4 regions of the Mesorhizobium sp. M0848 genome follow, and region 3 is predicted to be linked to each of the others. Evidence: riboswitches for the same ligand, from Rfam matches in the RefSeq annotation. Region 3 holds a riboswitch; each other region holds the start of a gene.

Region 1 (4,929 bases), on a different contig from region 3:
CATCGTCGCGCAGGAAGGTCATCACCTCGACCAGATCGCGCGGCTCGACGTGAACGGTAAGCTCGCCATAGGCAAGCACCCCGTCACTGAAGCGGCCAGGCAGCTTCTCGCCGAGATAGGTCGACAGTTCGCTCAGGGATGCGGTCATGGATTTACCGTTCGATCGTGCCGGTGCGGCGGATTTTCTTCTGCAGCAGAAGAATGCCGTACAGCAACGCTTCGGCGCTCGGCGGACAGCCGGGCACATAGATGTCGACCGGCACGATGCGGTCGCAGCCGCGCACTACCGAATAGGAATAATGGTAGTAGCCGCCGCCATTGGCGCAGGAGCCCATCGAGATGACGTAGCGCGGTTCCGGCATCTGGTCGTAGACCTTGCGCAGCGCCGGCGCCATCTTGTTGGTCAGCGTGCCGGCGACGATCATGATGTCGGACTGGCGCGGGGACGCACGCGGCGCGACGCCGAACCGCTCCGAATCATAGCGTGGCATCGAGGTGTGGATCATCTCGACCGCGCAGCAAGCGAGGCCGAACGTCATGAACATCAGCGACCCGCTGCGCGCCCAGGTGATGAGCGCCTCGGTCGAAGTGACCAAAAAGCCCTTGTCGGCCAACTCATTGTTGATCTCGAGGAAGAAGGGATCGTCCTCCCCCACCGGCCTGCCGGTGTTGGGATCGATAATACCCTTGGGCTTCGGCGCGACGAGGGTGCCTGAACTGTCGTTCAATCCCATTCCAGCGCTCCTTTTTTCCATTCATAGGCAAAGCCGATGGTCAGCACCGCCAAAAACACCATCATCGACCAGAAACCGAGCATGCCGATCTTCGAAAACGACACCGCCCACGGAAACAGGAAGGCCACTTCCAGGTCGAAGATGATGAACAGGATCGACACCAGGTAGAAACGGATGTCGAACTTCATGCGCGCGTCGTCGAACGAGTTGAAACCGCACTCGTAGGCGGAAAGCTTTTCGGGATCGGGATTGCGATAGGCCACCAGGAAGGGTGCGGCCAGCAACGCCAGGCCGACAACCAGCGCCACGCCTATGAACAGGACGATGGGCAGGTATGAGCTCAAGAGTGCGTTCATGCTCGGCTTTCCGTTGGCGCCAATCCACTTTGATTACAGCACCGGACCCTAATGCGGAAGCGTGACAGTTTAACCGCTGAACCGTTTTAAGGGCCTATGCTGCAACGCGGCGAGGGTTAGCGCAGCACTTCCAGCGAAGCAAGTCAAACCTTGTTCAAAACACCGACCTGGACGGCATATCGCGGCAAACTGGTCCGATCCGCTCCTGTTTGATTTCCTTCGCTTTTTACTCCACTTTTCTCTCCTGACATGGATGCCGCCAAAACCCTGCTAGCATGGGTTGGAATCAGCCATTCGACCCTCGGTCAAAACACTTCAAAGTGATGCCTGCATGAAGGAAAAGATCTCGCTCCCCACGGCCCGTCGCATCGCGCTTGCCGCCCAGGGGTTTCTCGATCCCCGCCCGACCGGCACGCCTGACCGCCGACATTTTGCCCGCACCCTCTCCCGCACCGGCCTGCTGCAGATCGATTCCGTCAGCGCGGTGGTGCGCGCTCATTATATGCCGCTCTATTCGCGCCTTGGCCCCTACCCGTTCTCGCTGCTCGACAACGCGGCCGTGGCGCGCAAGCGCACGGTTTTCGAATACTGGGGGCACGAGGCCTCCTTCCTGCCGGTCGAGACATACCCGCTGATGCGCTGGCGCATGCAGCGCGCCGAGCGCGGCGACGAAATGTATCTGGGCCTCGCCAAATGGGGCCGCGAGCACGCCGCCTACATCGAAGAGATCTACCGCCAGGTCGCCGAGCGCGGCCCGATCGCCGCTTCCGCGCTCGAAGGCCAGAAAGGCTCGGGCGGCTGGTGGGGCTGGAGCCATGCCAAGCACGCCTTCGAATGGCTGTTCTGGGCCGGGCGCATCACCACGGCGCACCGCCGCGGTTTCGAGCGCTTCTATGACCTGCCCGAACGCGTGCTGCCGCAGGCGATCCTCGATCTGCCGGTACCGACGCCTGAGGACGCGCACCGCGAATTGCTGCGCATTTCCGCCCGCGCCCACGGCGTGGCGACTTCAGGCGATTTGCGCGATTATTTCCGGCTGTCGCCGGCCGACATGAAAGGCCGGTTGGAGGAACTGGTTGAAACGGGCGAGCTGCTGCCGGTGCGTGTCGAAGGTTGGGACAAGCCGGCCTATCTTCATAAAGACGCCCGCCTGCCGCGCAAAGTCGAGGCCCGCGCCCTGCTGGCGCCGTTCGATCCGGTCGTCTTCGAGCGGTCGCGCACCGAGCGGCTGTTCGATTTCCACTACCGCATCGAGATCTACACGCCGGCCGACAAGCGGCAATATGGCTATTATGTCCTGCCGTTCCTGCTCGGCGACAGGATCGTGGCACGCGTCGACCTCAAGGCCGACCGTCCGGCCAGCATACTGCGCGTCCATGCGGCCTATGCGGAGCCCGGTGCACCGCCTGAAACCGCTGCAGAGCTGTTCGAGGAATTGAAGCAGATGCAGGGCTGGCTCGGACTCGAACGCATCGAAGTGACGCCTGCCGGGGATTTGGGTCCGGCGCTGGCCGACATCGCCGTGTCGTAAGCTCGCGTTGACACCGCCGCCCGCAAAAGCCTAAATCCGGTTCCAGATGGTCCCTTGCCCGCAACGGCAAGGGCTAAGAGGGAATGCGGTGCGGGGCAAAATCCCAAATCCGCGGCTGTCCCCGCAACTGTAAGCGAAGAGCCAAGGCCGAAAGCCACTGGGGAGTTCCCGGGAAGGCGGCTACCCAAGGCGATGACTCGCGAGCCAGGAGACCTGCCGTCTGCGACTTTAGAATCCGATCGCCCGGCGGGTTTCCGGGCAAGGAGCCCGATCTTGGACCACGACAGCAGTTTTTCGGCTGGCACAGCGGATATTTCGTCCGGCCATGATGATGCCTTGGCCGGCGTCACCATCATCGTCTGCGCCTCCTGCCGCAATGAGACCGGCTCCGACGCCCATCCCCGTGCCGGCGAATTGCTGGCGGACGACACGCGCCGCGCCGCATCTGGCGACGATATTCGCATCCGCAGCGTCGAATGCCTCGGCAATTGCAAGCGGCGCCTCAGCGCCGCCATCCTGCGCGACGGCTGCTGGAGCTATGTCTTCGGCGACCTGACCACGACCAGCGGCGCCGACCTCGTGACAGGCGCCAAGCTCTTCGCCACCTCGAAGGACGGCCTGATTCCATGGCGCGGCCGCCCCGATAGCCTGAAGCGTGGCCTCGTTGCCCGCATCCCTCCCCTCGACCTGTTGAAGGACTGATCATGACTGCTTCCGTCTCGCGCGTTCCCTGCACCGTCGTCACCGGCTTCCTCGGCGCCGGCAAGACGACGCTGGTCCGCCATCTCCTGGAAAACGCCGGCGGCAAGCGTATTGCCATCATCGTCAACGAATTCGGCGACATCGGCATCGACGGCGAGATTTTGAAGGGCTGCGGCATCGACACCTGCCCGGAGGAAAACATCGTCGAACTGGCCAATGGCTGCATCTGCTGCACCGTCGCCGACGATTTCGTCCCGGCGCTCGACAAGATCCTCGCGCTGACGCCGAGGGTCGACCATATCCTGATCGAAACCTCGGGCCTGGCGCTGCCCAAGCCGCTGGTCCAGGCGTTCCAGTGGCCGAGCGTGAAGAGCCGCGTCACAGTCGATGGCGTCATCGCCGTGGTCGACGGCCCGGCATTGGCCGAAGGCCGCGTCGCCAACGACATGGACGCCCTGCAGGCGCAGCGCGCCGGGGACGAGACGCTCGATCACGACGATCCGGTGGAAGAGGTGTTCGAGGACCAGATCGCCTGCGCCGACCTGATCATCCTGTCGAAGAGCGACCTGATGGACGCCGCCGGCACCGCCCGCGCCAATGCCATCATTGGCGAACACTCCGCCCGCGCGGTGAAGATCGTGCCGACGTCGCATGGCAAGGTCGATCCCTCCGTGCTGCTCGGGCTCGGTCTGGCCGTCGAGGACGACATCGAAAACCGCAAGTCCCATCATGACGGCGCATTCGACCACGAGCATGACGACTTCGACACGTTCATCGTCGACATTGCCTCGATCGCCAATCCCGATGAGCTGGCAAAGCGTGTCGCCACCGTCGCCGAAGAAGAAAACGTGCTGCGTGTAAAAGGCTTCGTCGAGGTCGGCGGCAAGCCGATGCGGCTGTTGCTGCAGGCTGTCGGGCCGCGCGTCAACCACTACTATGACCGCGCCTGGACGGTGCAGGACGACCGCCGTTCGCGCCTCGTCGTCATCGGCCTGAAGGGGCTGAACCGCCCGGCGATCGAGCGTATACTCGCCGGCTGATTTCGGACACGGGTTGCGATGCACATCCTCACCACGACATCCGCCTCGCTCGACGACCTCGCCGAGCCGGTCGATCTGCGGCAGACGCCGGCGGATATCGTGGCCCTGTCCTTCACCGACAGCGACCTCGCCGGACTGGCGGCAGCCTGGAAGGCCGATGCCGGCCGCCTGCCCTCGATGCGGCTGGCTGCCCTGCGTGACCTGCGCCATCCCATGTCCGTCGACCTCTGGGTCGACAGCGTCGCCCGCCACGCCGAGGTCATCCTCGTGCGCATCCTCGGCGGCTACGACTGGTGGCGCTACGGCTGCGACCAGCTTGCCTCGACCGCTCGCGCACACGGCATAAAGCTGGCGCTGCTGCCCGGCGAATGCCGCGACGAGGATCTGCGCCTGATCGAAGCCTCGACGCTGCCGCGCGAGGAGCTCGATGGCCTGCTCGACTATTTCCGCGAGGGCGGCCCGGCGAATATGAGCGCGCTGGTGCGGAGATTGGCGGGGCTGGCTGGATCGGATGCGGACGTAGCAGAGCCGGTTCCAGTGCCGAAAGCCGGGTTTTATGAGCCAGG
Region 2 (4,929 bases), on a different contig from region 3:
CGAAGCCATGCTGCGTGAAGGGTCCCTGGCCCCAACTGGCCGGTACCGCGATGCCGTCAATACCGGGATGTGCGACGAAGACGCGGCAGATGTCGGCAGGCGTTCGGCTGCCCGGAGGCGTGACAAAGCCATGAGCGAAGGCATCCGCCAACGCGCCGGCGCTGACATGCGCGGTCAGATCCAGATGCGGCAAGCTCGCCTTGCGGGTCAGTGGATAATGCGCGGCGCTGCTCTCTGCTTGCGCCAGGACATGACGTGCGTAGTCAGCCAGGTTTTCGAGAGTGATGTTCGGCATGGGTTTGCCTGTTCCGGAGCTGTCCGGCAACGAGAACCTGATGGGCGCTTCAGTTGGCTTGCTTCACCGCGGGCCAGCCGAGGGGCTCCTCGACCTCGTGGATGGGATCGACGACAATGAGATCGGCGAGATCGTCATGGATGTCGACCTTGAGGGGCTCTCTGGCAGCGGCGAGCTGAGCCAGCAATTCGCTTGGAACCGGTCTTGCCATGCCATCGGTTACGGCCGCCAGCAAACCGAATTCGAGCAATTGTGAAACAAAGCCGTCAATCGCGGCGGCATCGAGGGCGCCAATTCCGGTCGCGGCGCCGACCAGTTCGGAGGCAGGCACGCCGGACGACAGTGCATCCCAAAGTCTGCTGCCTGAATCAGAGAAGCCGAAATATTTGCCCGTGGTCAGGTCAAGAACGACGGCTTCGCCGTCGAAGGATTCAAAGACGATATCCTTGCTGGCAATGGCATAGATGCCGGATTGTCGCATGTTTGCTCCCCCGCCGAGCAGGCCGCGGAGATGATCTTCGGGCCTTACGGTCAACCCCACCGTTGCAGGCGTCTAACCATTTGCAGGGTTTTTGGCAAGATGGCGCAGACTCGGGCGAGCGCAGCCGGTCACGCTTCGATTTCAAGCGCAGAAAGCGGCTTCGAGCAACAGGCGAGGATAAAGCCGTCCTCGATTTCGTGATCGAGGATGCCGCCATTGTGACTCATCTCGACGTCGCCCGCGACCTTCCTCACCTTGCAGGTGCCGCACAGGCCGAACTCGCAGGCGGCGGGAATCCGCACCCCAGAGGCGCGTGCCGTCTGCAGCACGGTCTGGCCGGCGACGCATTCGGCATCGACATCGGAAAGCGAAAACCGGATCGGCGTCACGGCCTCGACGGCAACGGCGGCGCCGTCTTCCGGCAGTGGCGAGAACGGCGCCTGGATCTCCTCCACGGCAGGCGCCGCAAAGCTTTCCTGATGGTATTTCGCCATGTCGAAGCCGGCGGCGTTCAGCATGCCGCGCACGGCGCGCATGAAGGGATCGGGGCCGCAGCAGAAGATCTCGCGCTCACGGAAATCGGGCGCCAGCAATGGCAGCCGGATCGCGTCGATGCGGCCCATATGGCCGAACCAGCCCTCGCGGCTCGACCGCTCCTCGATCATGAAGCCGAGCGACAGGCCGGGCATGCGGCTGCCGAGCAGCTCGAGTTCCTTGCGGAAAATGATCTCTTCCGGGCGGCGCGCACAGTTGACGAAGCCGACATCTGTCCATGGCGCACAGTCGTTCAGCCAGCGCAGCATCGACATCATCGGCGTCACGCCGGAGCCGGCCGAAATGAACAGATATTTGGCCGCCGGGTGGCTGTGTAGCGAGAAGTCGCCGGTCGGCCCATAGGCCTTGACGTGCGAGCCCGGCGTCAGATGGTCGAACATCCAGCGCGTACCGGTGCTGCCCGCCTGCGCCTTGACCGTCACCGCGATTGAGAACGGCCGCGACGGCGAGGACGACAGCGTGTAGGTGCGCATCAGCGGCCCGTCCGATGTCGGTAATTCCAGCGTCACGAACTGGCCCGGTTTGTAGCGGAACCAGGTCTGGTTGTCGGAGCGGAAGGTGAAGGTCTTCACGTCAGGCGCTTCGTCACTGACGCCGATCACTTCCAGCACCTGCAGCCTGTCGTTCCAGGGCGTCATCTGGTCGAGATGGCGATAGAGGCCAAGGTCCGTCATCGCATTCATCCTCTTGTCCCCTGGGCTAGGCGACGCTGCGCAGGGCCGGCCGGTCGCCTTCTGCAAGGCGCGGTCCGATGAACGACGCGTACCACTCGACGAACTGGATCACGCCGCCCTCATGCAGCTCCGAATAGGGGCCTGGTTCGTAGGCCGGCGACAAGATGCCGAAGGCGTTTTCCTCGACGATGCGACGGTCCTGGTCGTTGGTCTCGGTCCAGACATGGGTGAGCTCAGCGAGATCGTAGTCGACGCCTTCGACCGCATCCTTGTGGACGAGCCATTTTGTCGTCACCGCGGTTTCCGTGGCACTGATCGGCAGCACGCGGAAGGTGACGGCATGGTCGCCGAGGATATGGTTCCAGGTTGTCGGATAATGATAAAGCAGCAAGGAGCCGATGCGGTCGGTTGAAACGCTGTCGGACAGGTTCTTCTGGACCGCCCGTTTTCCCGTCATGGTGTAGCTGACGGCATCGCGCAGCAGCGGCGCGCGGGTGGCGCGGTACTGCCCTGCCGGATCGATGCGGAATTTGCTCGGCAGGCCTGATGCCTCGCATTTGGCCCAGTGCGCGACCATTTCAGGGTCGCTGTCGGCGCCGTTGACGCCGGTCACGGTCGGAGCCTCGGGGAAGGTCTTGCACAGCTCAGGATGATTGGCGGCGCAGTGATAGCACTCGCGGTTGTTTTCCCAGACCAGCTTCCAGTTGCCCTTCTCGACGATCGTGCTCTCGAAGGCGATCTTTGCTTCACGCAACCGGTGCGGCAAAAGATAGGGTTCGATCATCGCCCGCATCGGCGCGAAATCCGCCGGCTCCTTGGCCAGACAGATGAAGATGTAGCCGCCGACGCTCTCGCAGGCGACCGGCTTCAGGCTGAAATCACTCTTGTCGAAACCGTCGGCCATCTGGCGGGCAAACAGCAGGCGGCCGTCCAGCTCATAGGTCCACTGGTGATAGGGGCAGACGAGCTTTGCCGCCGTGCCCTTCTCCGTGTTGCATACACGGCTGCCGCGATGGCGGCAGGAATTGTGGAAGGCGTTGATCTTGCCGTGCTGGTCGCGGACAAGGACCACCGGATAGTCGCCGATCTGCACGGTGATGTAGCTGCCCGGCTTCGGCAGTTCGCAATCATGGCCGATGAACAGCCAGTCGCGATACCAGATCAGCTCCATGTCGAGCTTGAAGTAGTCCGGATCGGTGTAGAAGGGCTGCTCCAGCGAAAAGCCTTGCCGGCGCCCCTTCAGGAGCCTCAGCATGTCGTTGCGGGTATCCATGTCCTGTCCTCGTTTCTAAGGACTGAACTGGTGGTGATGGAGGAAGGATTGAAACGCAGGCCGGCTAGGTGCCAGACATGCGCTATCCACCTCTTGACCGCCCACCGCGATCAGTCGAGTCTAACAATCTTGGGCTGGTTTCCGGGCTCTGGAGTTGTCCTTGCGGACCATCGCGACACCTTCCCAGGCAGTTGCCCAGTGGTCTCCCGTTGCGACTTGAACTCCACCACCGTTGCGGGGGCAGCGCCGGATTCTGACCGGCTTCCCAATTCTCCGCCTCGTCGTCACGAAGCGGCACCTGAGATGGTATGATCTAACCACGATCGGGGGCGCGCCGTCGGCATGAAAACGACATCGTATCCATGCGGCGCGACACGGCCTGCGAACGTTCCCGCAGACCGTCGCGGGCTGAAATCCACCTCCCGGATGACCATTTTGCCGGCTGCGATATCCCCGAATCGGACCCCTTGGCGGGGTCAAAAAAGGTTAACGGTTTCGAAAAGTGACTATTAGCTCGATCTAAAATCGAACCGAACGGTTCGTTTCTGTTGACGGTGCGTGCAGGACGGTGTGAACGCTGGGCCTCTGAAACAGTCAGTGATCCATCCAGCGGTTACACTTAACATGCTGATTTAAAGAAGAAAAATATACCCGTAGATTCCCTTGGCACAATTTCAAGGTGTGGATTCATGGTCCACACGGAACAACTTCGTGATTGGAAAAGGCGGGGTTGCCCTCCCACATCGGGGCTGTCCGAACGACGCGATTTCATTTCCAAGACACGCCGCTAGACGGACGGAAAAAGACGATACTGGAGTACAAAAATGAAAAAGATCATTCTCACTGCCGCAGCCCTTCTGGCCATTTCCGGCAGCGCCTTCGCTGGTAGCGACCACTACGGTTCGAACGCCGCGGCAGCCACTGCTGTCGACAGCTCGTACACCGCTTCGACCAAGAAGTCGGAACCGGCTGCTCAGGCGCCTGCCCAGGGTGCTGACCGCAACGTCTTCGGCAACAACTAACAGCCGATTCCCAGTCGACGGCGGGCTCGCCCGCCGCCCTGGCGAAATTCAGACATTCAGGAGTATTTAAGATGAACAAGATCCTCATTGCTGCCGCCGCCGTTCTGGCCATCTCCGGCAGCGCTTTCGCCGGCAGCGACAACTACGGTTCGAACGGCTCTAACCAGCCTGCCGCCGCAGTGGACCAGTCGTACACGGCTTCCACCAAGACCTCGGAACCGGCTGCCCAGACGCCCGCTCAGGGCAGCGACCGTAACCTCTTCGGTCGCTAACAGCCAATTTCGCAAGCGACGGCAGCTGTGTCTGCCGTCCTGGCGAAATCCAGAATTCAGGAGATTAAAATGAACAAGATCCTTATTGCTGCCGCCGCCGTTCTGGCCATCACCGGCAGCGCGTTCGCCGGCAGCGACAACTTTGGCTCCAATGGCGCCAATCAGCCTGCGGTTACGTCGGTTGACAGCGCGCATACGAGCTCGGTCCGCAACAGCGGTAGCCTCGTCGAGAAGCTGCTCAATTCGTCGGGCGACGTGGAGAAGTCCGCCCCTCAGGGCAGCGACCGGAATCTCTTCGGCCGTTAACAGCCGAAGCTGATCTTCTACAAAAGAGCGGGGGGGCGAGGCCGCCCCGGG
Region 3 (4,929 bases):
TCGCCGTCTACTGGATCCGCGAATACATCCTCTATGTCGTCAAGGCCGGCCACATCGCCGTCATGGTTCATCTGATCGACGGCCGCGACATTCCCGGCGGTCAGGACCAGATCGCCTACGCCAGGGATGTCGTCACCCAGCGTTTTGCCGAAGCCAACATCCTTTTCGTCGTCGACCGACTCGTCAAGGGTGCCATCCATGCCATCACCGGCCTGCTCGGCGGTATCGCCGCCTTCCTGCCGATACCAGGCCTGAGCGGCCTGGTCTCCTTCATCAACACGGTGATCCGCCTGTCGCTGACCTATGTCGACGAGATCATCCTCGGCTACAACATCCGCATCAATTCAGCCTCGCCCTTCGAGACGGCGCGCCAAGGCGTAGTGCTCTATGCTCAGAACGGCAAGGTCATGGTCAAGAACGCCGTCTGGCTGGCGGTCATCATGTGGGGCATGTCGTTCATCATCTTTCTGATGATGCTGGCACCTGCCGGTGCGATTCTGTTCCTGATGCCTGGCCAGCTCGCCGGCTGGGCTTTTGTGCTCGCCATCGTCTTCGCCTGGGCATTCAAGGCGGCGTTCATCGAGCCTTTCGCCATCGCCTGCCTGATGCAGGTCTATTTCAAGACCATCGCGGGCCAGGTGCCCGATCCGGCCTGGGACGCCCGGCTGGCCGAGGCATCGTCGAAGTTCAGGGAGCTCAAGGACAAGGCGCTGGCCTCCTTCGGCGGTTCGCGCTGGGCTACGGCCGGCGCCACACCCTGATCGGCTGGGCGGATGGTGTCTGGTGAGGCAGGAACGGTGTTGAGGCGCGCCACGGTGGATTTGAGCTGTGTCTCGCCTTGCCCGGAAAAGGTCTCGCTCATGATCAGCTCCGGCAGCGGCAGCCGCCGTCCCCAGCCATGCGTTTCAAGGTCCGGTTTGGGAGCGAACTCGGAAACACGGCCGACGCAGAGATAGGCGACCGGCGTTACGTGATCCGGAATGGCCAACAGCCGCTTCAGCGCCTCAGCCTCGATGATGCTCACCCAGCCGACGCCAACGCCCTCGGCACGCGCGGCCAGCCAGAAATTCTGCACCGCGCAGACGGTGCTGTAGAGATCCATCTCCGGATTGTGCCAACGTCCCAGCGGCGAACCCTTCGAGCGCTGCCGGTCGCAGGTGATGCAGATGTTGAGCGCGCTCTCGCAGATGCCTTCCAGCTTGAGCTTGCGGTACAGCGCCTGTTTTTCCGCCTCGATAGCCGGCAGTTCCTGTTCTCGCGCGGCCAGGAACAGGTCGCGCACCTCCGCCCGTCGTTTGACATCGCGAATGACAATGAAATTCCATGGCTGCATGAAGCCGACCGATGGCGCGTGATGGGCGGCAAGCAGCAGCCGTGCCAGCACGTCGTCATCGATCGCGGTGGGCAGGAAATGGCTGCGCACGTCACGCCGCGTGAACATGGCGCGGTAGACCGCATCGCGCGCATTCTGGTCAAATCCATCGTCAATGGCAGCGGTCATGTGTTCCGGCATCGCTTGTCCCCTTGCGATTGCAGATTCAAAACTGACAGAGCGTACTTTGTGCGTCCAAGTAGACGCACGTCGCTCTGATGCCATCCGCCTGACCACGCGGATGACAATGCCTGCCAGGCCGGTCTTCTGGCTCGGGATCAACCCGCGTCCGGTGCCTTCCCGTCATCGACAGTGGCATTTACCGGCGCGGTCCCCCTCACAGCGTTGGGCACGCCACGGAATTCAACCGTGTTCCCGATTCTCCCGCTTGCGGCGGGCACCAGGCAGTACCAGGGACCTTACGCCGAAGCGCCCGCGGGGCCAATGCCTGCGGCGACGCGAATGGACGCAGTCGCGATTTTCCCCAGTCATCGGCCGCCCGTGCATGGCCTTTGTCGATCCGGGTCACTAGATTAGGACGATGACCACCCGTCTCTACACCCATCCGATCTTCCTCGAGCATCTCACGCCGCCCGGACATCCCGAGCGGCCCGACCGCTTACGCGCCATCGAGCGCGTGCTCGACGACGAAGCCTTTGCCGGGCTCGATCGTATTCAGGCGCCGGAAGGCGACGAGGCCACCATCCTCTACGCGCATCCCGCCGATTTCGTCGCCCGCGTTCGCGCCGCCATCCCCGACGAGGGGATTGCCCGCATCGATGCCGACACCACTGCCAGCCCGAAGAGCTGGCAAGCGGCGATCACCGCGATCGGCGCCGCCAACGCCGCCGTCGATGATGTCTTTTCGGGCCGCGCCGACAACGTCTTCGTCGCCGCCCGGCCGCCCGGCCATCATGCCGAAAAGACCACGGCGATGGGCTTTTGCCTGTTCAACACGGCGGCGATCGCGGCGCGTTATGCGCAGAAGAAACACGGTGTCGAGCGCGTTGCCGTCGTCGACTGGGACGTGCATCACGGCAATGGCACGCAGGATATTTTCTGGGACGATCCGTCGGTGCTCTATTGCTCGACACACCAGATGCCGCTTTATCCCGGCACCGGAGCGAAGACCGAAACGGGCGCCGGCAACATCGTCAACGCACCGCTGGCGCCGCAGACCGGCAGCGAAGTGTTTCGCGATGCCTTCCTGTCGCGCGTCCTGCCCGCGCTCGACAATTTCGCGCCCGACCTGATCATCATTTCGGCGGGGTTCGACGCGCACCACCGCGATCCGCTGGCCGAGATCAATCTGACCGAGGATGATTTCGACTGGGCGACCGGCCAGCTGATGCAGCGCGCGGCACGCCACAGCGGCAACCGGCTCGTCAGCCTGCTCGAGGGCGGCTACGATCTGCAGGGATTGGCATTTTCGGTCGCCGCCCATGTCGGGCGACTGATGAAAGGATGAATGATGGCCGATGAGACCAACGAAGACGTCAAGGCGATGAGCTTCGAGCAGGCACTCGATGCGCTGGAGAAGATCGTCGATGATCTGGAGCGTGGCGACGTGCCGCTCGACCAGTCGATCAGGATCTATGAACGTGGCGAGGCGCTGAAGGCGCATTGCGACCGGCTGCTGAAGGCCGCCGAGGACAAGGTCGAGAAGATCAGGCTGTCGCGCGACGGCAAGCCGGTCGGAACGGAGCCACTCGACGCGGATTGAGGCCCGGTCCGAACGATGGCCTCGCCTCACCAGTTTTTGGACAGGATCATGATCGAGGATATAACTCGTTCCGCTTGAAACAGCTCAAGGACAAGAGGAGATACGGAAGCGATGTGCAGAAACATCAAGACCCTGTTCAATTTTGATCCGCCGGCAACCAATGACGAGGTGCGCGACGCGGCTCTTCAGTTCGTCCGCAAGCTGAGCGGAACGACGCGGCCCTCGAAGCAGAACCAGCACGCCTTCGACCATGCCGTCGAAGCCATCGCCGCCTCGGCGCGCGAACTGCTCGATTCCCTGGAAACCCACCAGCATCCGCGTAATCGCGAAGAGGTGGCGGCCAAGCTGCGGGCAAAGGCGGCGATCCGCTTTGCCTGATGCGGCCAGGCGGCCTTCGACCACCGACAAGGAGAGTCCATGAGCTTCTTCCCCGGGAAAGACCCTGAGGCAGGCGATGCCTTCGCCAGCGATCAGATCGAATTGATGGTCATACCCAACGCCAAGGATATCGGCGGTTTTCAGGTGCGCCGTGCCCTGCCGACGGCAAAAAGGCGGCTGGTGGGGCCGTTCATCTTCTTCGACCGCATGGGTCCCGCGATCCTGCGCGCCGGTCAGGCACTGGATGTCCGTCCGCATCCGCATATCGGCCTGTCGACGGTCACCTATCTGTTCGACGGCAAGATCCGGCACCGCGATTCACTCGGCACCGAAATGGTCATTCAGCCCGGCGACGTGAATTTGATGACCGCCGGCCGCGGCATCGTCCATTCGGAGCGTACGCCGGAGGAACTGCGTGGCGCGCCGATGTCGGTATCCGGCCTGCAGACATGGCTGGCTCTGCCGGACGACAAGGAAGAGGTGGCTCCGGTTTTCGAGAATACCGCAGCGCTTCGGCTTCCCGAGATCGAAGCCGAAGGCGTCAACGGGCGCCTCATCATCGGCGATTTCCAGGGACTGCGGTCCCCGGTCAGGGCCGACACGGAGACGCTCTACGCCGACCTGCGCCTGGCGCCCGGCGCCAGCGTGAAAATCCCTGCTGATGCGGAAGAACGCGCCATCTATACGCTGGAAGGCGAGGTCTCAATTTCGGGTGATGTATTCCCAGCCGAACGGCTGCTGGTGTTCCGTCCCGGTGACGAGATCGTCGTGTCGTCGCAGACCGGGGCGCATTTCATGCTGTTCGGCGGCGCCTCTCTTGGTTCGAAGCGTTACATCTGGTGGAATTTCGTCTCGTCGTCCAAGGAGCGCATCGAACAGGCGAAAGAGGAATGGAAGACGGGCCGCTTCGACATCGTTCCCGGAGACGAGGAAGAGTTTATTCCGCTGCCGGAAAGCTGATGCCCTGTCACCCAAAAGTGGCAGAACGAAATGCATAGACAAAAGACTAGGGCCTGATCCGCGTCACTGACACACATTTACTTTCGCCGGCCGGCGGCCTATTCGCCCATCAACCGAAAGCCCGAGCACCGTGAACGCAACGCCGCATACGCCGCTTCTCGACAAGGTCCGCATCCCGGCCGACCTGCGCACGCTTGCCGAAAGTGAACTGCCGCAATTGGCGTCCGAGCTTCGCGCCGAGCTGGTCGACGCCGTGTCCCGCACGGGTGGTCATCTGGGCGCAGGGCTTGGCGTGGTCGAGCTGACAGTGGCGCTGCACTATGTCTTCAACACCCCCGACGACCGGCTGATCTGGGATGTCGGCCACCAGGCCTATCCGCACAAGATCCTGACCGGCCGCCGCGACCGTATCCGCACGCTGCGCCAGGAAAGCGGTCTGTCCGGCTTCACCCGCCGCGCCGAGAGCGAGTACGATCCCTTTGGCGCCGCCCACTCC
Region 4 (4,929 bases), on a different contig from region 3:
GTGGCGCGACGTGATCGAGGCGGCGGTCATCGTCGTGCCGGCGATCCTCATCGTTCTGGCAAAACGCAAGGATCTGCTGCTTTATTGTTTCGATCCGGCCCATGCGCGCGCGATCGGCCTGCCCGTCAACCTGCTGCATTTCGGGCTGCTGACGCTGCTCGCGTTGACCATCGTGGCCTCGCTGAAGGCTGTCGGGATCATCCTTGTCATCGCCATGCTGATCGCGCCGGGAGCGATCGGCTTTCTTTTGACGAAGAGCTTTGAGCGCATGCTCGCCATTGCTGCCGCGGCCGCCATCGGGTCGAGCGTCGTGGGAACGATCCTCAGCTATCACATCGACGCAGCCACCGGCCCGACGATCGTCGTCGTTCAGGCCGGCGTTTTTTTGCTTGCCCTGTTCCAGTCGAAGCGCCCAAAGCAACGGGTGCAACTGGGCATTTCGGGAGAGTAATCGCGGCCCTGACCCAGGCCGCACTAAAAGCCGGTTGCGGATCAGCATGGTGACGACGAAGAACGCGCCGACCGAGCTGGTGATGATGCCGATCGGCAGTTCCTGCGGCGGCAGCAGCGTTCGGGCCAGAAGGTCGCTGGCCAGCAAAAGCACCGCGCCAAACACGGCACAGCTGGCGACCAGGCGCAGGTGCAAGGGGCCCGCCAGCGGCCGTGACAGATGCGGAATCATCAGCCCGACGAAGCCGATGACGCCAGCGACCGAGACAAGGATAGCCGTCGAGAAGGCGGCGACGAGAAAGGTCATCCTTCGCATCCGCGCCACCGGCACGCCCAGGCTTTCGGCGGCGTTTTCGCCGGCCAGGAAAGCATCGAGCCGGCGGTGGTTCCACAGCGCGTAAGCCAGAATGGTGCCTGCTCCCAGCGCGCCCAGCCAGATATTATCCCAGCGCGCCAGGCCAAGGCCGCCCATGGTCCAGAACAGCACGGAGTGGGCGGCGCGCTGGTCGCCGGCAAAGACAAGATAGTTGGTCAAGGCGGTGAACATGAAGGACACGGCAAGGCCGGCAAGGATCAGCCGCTCCGGGCCTTGCCCCCTCACCCGCGCAACCAGCAGCAGCACGACGCCGGCAGCCAATATGCCGCCGGTGAAGGCCGCGACCGGCAATGTCCAGATGCCGAAACTGTCGCCGAAGACGGTGATGACGGAAACCGCACCCGCGGCGGCGCCCGACGACAGGCCGAACAGGAACGGGTCGGCAAGGTCGTTGCGGGTCACCGTCTGCAGCAGCGCACCGACGACGCCGAGACCGGCCCCGACGCAGATGGCCAGGATCGTGCGCGGCAGCCGCAGGTCGACGACGATCTTGCCGACCGGCCCGGCCACGTCGTGCCCGCTGAAGCCGACTGCGCGGCCAAGCGCGGCAACAACATCGGTCAGCGGGATCAGCGTCGAGCCGTAGGCGATCGACAGCAGAGCGAGAGCGGCGATCGCCGCCGCCCCCGCCAGCATGGCCAGTGCAAATGCCGTATGGCGCAAGCCTGGAAATGCGTCGTGTCTGTCAGGACGCGTGCGACGCACTTCCAGGATCTTTTGTTCATGCATGTCGTTGCCCCAAAACCGCTGCGCACTTTTGGGCCACAGGCATCAAAACGCTTCCGGATGCATGGCCTTGGCGATCTTGTCGATCGCTTCGATGTTGGCCGGGCCCGGCGTCAGTTCGGCATAGCGCAGGGCGACGAAGCGCTCGTTCTTGACCGCGTCCGTCTCCTTCATCGCCGGATGCGCCTTCAGGAAATCGAGCAGTTTCCTGTAGCCACCGCCATCCTGGTAATCGAGCAGGATGAGGAATTGCGGATTGCGCGACGCCACCGTTTCCCAGTCCGTGTTGCCCCAGCTGGTATCCATGTCGGCCATGATGTTGTCGCCGCCGGCGGCTGATATCATGGCGCTGGGGATGGCGAATTTGCCTGCGGTGAACGGCTTGTCCTCGCCGGAATCATAGAGGAAGACCCGCGTTCCCTTGGCGTCGCCGACCTTGGCGGTGATCTCGGCGAGCCGCGTCTTCCAGCCGGAGACAAGCTTCTCAGCTTCGGCCTCCTTGCCGAAGATCTTGCCCAGTTTCTCGACGTCGCCATAGAGTAGGTCCATCGAGGCGGCGGGGCGGCTCTTGTCGAGATGGACGCAGCTTTCCGTCAGCACCAGCGTCTTGATGCCGTGCGGAGCAAGCGTGTCGGGCGTCACTTCACCACCCGGCTTCATGCCATAATACCAGCCGGCGAAGAAAAAATCGGGCTCGACCGCGACGAGGTTTTCGAGCGTCGGATATTTCGGCGCCAGTTCCGGGATCGAACCCTGCTCGGCCTTGAACTCAGGACCCACCTTGTACCATCCGGTGATGCCGGTCAGGCCGACGATCGACGGCTGCAGTTTCAGCGCGAAAGCCATCTCGGCCATGTTGAGATCCTGGATGACGGCGCGCTTCGGCGGCGCATCGAAGGTCAGCGGCTTGCCGCAGCTGTCGACAGTTACCGGGAAGGCCAGGGCTGTCGAGGCCAGCAGCGAGAAGGCAAGCGAAAAAGCAAGGCGTTTCAAGGGTTTGCTCCTGTGGACGGGATGATCGATATGGGACGGCTTCAATCAGGATGGCGGCGCGGCACGGTTCGGAACATCGAACACCGTCAGTTCGCGGTCTTCGGTCGGATGGCGCAGACGCAGCACATCGATGCCGAAAATTTCGCGAATCAGCTTTTGGGTCAGCGCTTCGCGCGGTGCGGCGAGCGCTTGCAGACGGGCATGGTTCATCACCGCCACCCTGGTGGCGAACGGTGCCACCAGCGCCAGATCGTGCAGCACCGCGATCACCGTCATCTCGAAGCCTGCCACGAGGTCGAGCAGTTCGCCGCGGGCGCGCGGGTCGAGATGGTTGGTCGGCTCGTCGAGGAACAGGATCTTTGGCTGCTGGGCGATGGCGCGGGCCAGTTGGGCGCGCTGGCGCTCGCCGCCCGACAGCGAGCCGATGGTGCGGCCAAGCAGCGGCAGCAGGCCGGTCCGGCGCAGCGCATCGACGACAATGTCACGCTCCTCGCTCCTGCGCCGTAGCCGAGCGTGCGGGACCCGGCCCAGCTCGACATAGTCGATCACCGCCAGCCGCGGATCGGGCTGGTCGGTCTGGCCGACAACGGCGATATGCAGCGCCCGCTCGGCGGCGGAAATCCCGCCCAGCCGGCGCCCGCCGAGGTTCACCTCGCCGGAGCTCGGCCGCAGCATGCCCGACAGCATGCGCAGCAGCGTCGTCTTGCCCGCGCCGTTGGGACCGATGATGGCTAGGCGATCGCCAGCGGCCACCGAGAAGCTGACCGCCTGGACCAGATCCCGCCCATTGGCCATGGCGCAGAGGTCATGTGCTTCGAGAAGCGCTACGGTCATCGGCTGCCCGCCAGATTGCCGGGATGGCAAAGCGTGCACACGATGATGCGATGATCGATAGAGCCGTCCAACTTTCCGTCACTTTCCAAAACTGGCGACGGAAGGAAGCTGGCGAAGCGGCCGACAAGACCGGGATTCGCGTTTCCTCCCGGCACACCCCGTCCGGTCAACTCAGTGATGGCAGGTCTCCTGGCTCGCGGGTCGTTGCGCCATCCTGCCTTCCCAGCCTTGCCGGCCAGTGGCATTCACGGATTTTGCTCGCCGCTTACAGTTGCGGGGGCAGCCACGGCCTCGACCCCTGGGGATCTCACCGTGTTCCCTTTTCACCCCTCGCCTTTCGACTCGGGGACCATCACCGCTTCAGCGTAGATTTCCCCCAATCGCTTCGCAATGGATTTCTCGGACGGAGTGGTGGGCCGGCTAGGGGAAACAGGCATTTCACGCTTTCGATATGTAATAACATTACGTGTTTAGAGGATGCCGCCTGGCGCTGTCAAGCGAAGCCTGCCGAATTGGCTCGTCGGCGGCAAGGGGCGCTCGACCGCTGCGCCATATCGGTGTGCGACTGTGACGGGATCGGTTCGATTGCGCGGGATGCGCAATTTCGATCAAACTGGCCGCGCCAGGAAACGGCAGGATGATCTGGCCAATGCGAGGAGCAAAATGAACCCGACCGAGAAAGCGCTGTGGTTCGTCGAAAGTCATCTGCCGGAGGCGATCTCGCTTGACGATATCGCGCAAAGCAGCGGCGTGTCGCGTTTTCATGTGACGCGGGCTTTCGGCGCTGCCACGGGCCGCTCGGTGATGGGCTACATGCGCTCACGCCGGCTCACCGAGGCGGCGCGCAAGCTGGCCGGCGGGGCGCCCGACATTCTCTCCGTCGCGCTCGACGCCGGCTACAACTCGCATGAGGCGTTCACCCGTGCCTTCCGCGATCAGTTCGGCACCACGCCGGAACTGGTGCGCGCGCAAGGCACACTCGACAAGCTCGACCTCGTGGAGCCGATCCTGATGGACCAGTCCTTCCTCACCAATCTCGAACCACCGCGTTTCGAGACCAGCCGGCCGTTCCTGATCGCCGGCCTCGGCGAACGCTACAGCTGCGAAACCAGCGCCGCCATTCCGATGCAATGGCAGCGCTTCGGCCCCTATATCGGCAACATTCCGGGCGAGACCGGCGATGTCGCCTATGGCGTCTGCGTCAACGGCGACGATGCCGGCAATTTCGACTACATCGCTGGCGTCGAAGTGTCTGATTTTTCCGACCTGCCCAAGGAATTCAGCCGGGCGCGGGTGCCGGCGCAGAAATATGCGGTCTTTGCCCACCGCGAACACATCTCGACCATCCGCCGCACGGTCAATACGATCTGGAACAAATGGCTGCCGGCTTCCGGCCACGAGATATCGGATGCGCCGGAATTCGAACGCTACGGCCCTGAGTTCGACCCACGCAGCGGCAATGGCGGGCTGGAGATCTGGATACCGGTGAAGGCGTAGTCGGTCAGGCCATCGGCAGCGCCGGCCAGCGATCGACTATCCCGCCGCCGGAA

Evidence for each region. A riboswitch is a leader RNA that binds a small molecule or an ion and turns the genes downstream of it on or off. The one in region 3 is predicted to bind cobalamin.
Region 1: another riboswitch for cobalamin. It lies ahead of NKH95_RS29390 (DUF1636 family protein); the one in region 3 lies ahead of bluB (5,6-dimethylbenzimidazole synthase).
Region 2: another riboswitch for cobalamin. It lies ahead of NKH95_RS32235 (aromatic ring-hydroxylating oxygenase subunit alpha); the one in region 3 lies ahead of bluB (5,6-dimethylbenzimidazole synthase).
Region 4: another riboswitch for cobalamin. It lies ahead of NKH95_RS00420 (ABC transporter ATP-binding protein); the one in region 3 lies ahead of bluB (5,6-dimethylbenzimidazole synthase).

The regions. Positions count from the first base shown of each region.
Region 1 covers NZ_JAMYOM010000034.1:27,858-32,786, reverse strand. The annotation lists gene NKH95_RS29410 (NADH-quinone oxidoreductase subunit C) at 1-148, opposite strand, end outside; gene NKH95_RS29405 (NuoB/complex I 20 kDa subunit family protein) at 153-734, opposite strand; gene NKH95_RS29400 (NADH-quinone oxidoreductase subunit A) at 725-1,090, opposite strand; gene NKH95_RS29395 (winged helix-turn-helix domain-containing protein) at 1,422-2,621, shown strand; cobalamin riboswitch at 2,652-2,856, shown strand; gene NKH95_RS29390 (DUF1636 family protein) at 2,895-3,323, shown strand; gene cobW (cobalamin biosynthesis protein CobW) at 3,326-4,363, shown strand; gene NKH95_RS29380 (cobaltochelatase subunit CobN) at 4,382-4,929, shown strand, end outside.
Region 2 covers NZ_JAMYOM010000045.1:19,839-24,767, forward strand. The annotation lists gene NKH95_RS32220 (serine kinase) at 1-295, opposite strand, end outside; gene NKH95_RS32225 (PqqD family protein) at 345-776, opposite strand; gene NKH95_RS32230 (FAD-binding oxidoreductase) at 905-2,005, opposite strand; gene NKH95_RS32235 (aromatic ring-hydroxylating oxygenase subunit alpha) at 2,031-3,278, opposite strand; cobalamin riboswitch at 3,394-3,595, opposite strand; gene NKH95_RS32240 (DUF680 domain-containing protein) at 4,103-4,300, shown strand; gene NKH95_RS32245 (DUF680 domain-containing protein) at 4,372-4,572, shown strand; gene NKH95_RS32250 (DUF680 domain-containing protein) at 4,642-4,878, shown strand.
Region 3 covers NZ_JAMYOM010000002.1:332,238-337,166, forward strand. The annotation lists gene NKH95_RS03490 (hypothetical protein) at 1-761, shown strand, start outside; partial or broken gene bluB (5,6-dimethylbenzimidazole synthase) at 884-1,597, opposite strand; cobalamin riboswitch at 1,613-1,792, opposite strand; gene NKH95_RS03500 (histone deacetylase family protein) at 1,914-2,840, shown strand; gene NKH95_RS03505 (exodeoxyribonuclease VII small subunit) at 2,844-3,095, shown strand; gene NKH95_RS03510 (DUF2277 domain-containing protein) at 3,207-3,473, shown strand; gene NKH95_RS03515 (pirin family protein) at 3,513-4,433, shown strand; gene dxs (1-deoxy-D-xylulose-5-phosphate synthase) at 4,564-4,929, shown strand, end outside.
Region 4 covers NZ_JAMYOM010000001.1:78,970-83,898, forward strand. The annotation lists gene NKH95_RS00405 (metal ABC transporter permease) at 1-451, shown strand, start outside; partial or broken gene NKH95_RS00410 (FecCD family ABC transporter permease) at 479-1,462, opposite strand; gene NKH95_RS00415 (ABC transporter substrate-binding protein) at 1,598-2,545, opposite strand; gene NKH95_RS00420 (ABC transporter ATP-binding protein) at 2,591-3,379, opposite strand; cobalamin riboswitch at 3,542-3,748, opposite strand; gene NKH95_RS00425 (AraC family transcriptional regulator) at 4,043-4,876, shown strand; gene NKH95_RS00430 (DSD1 family PLP-dependent enzyme) at 4,881-4,929, opposite strand, start outside.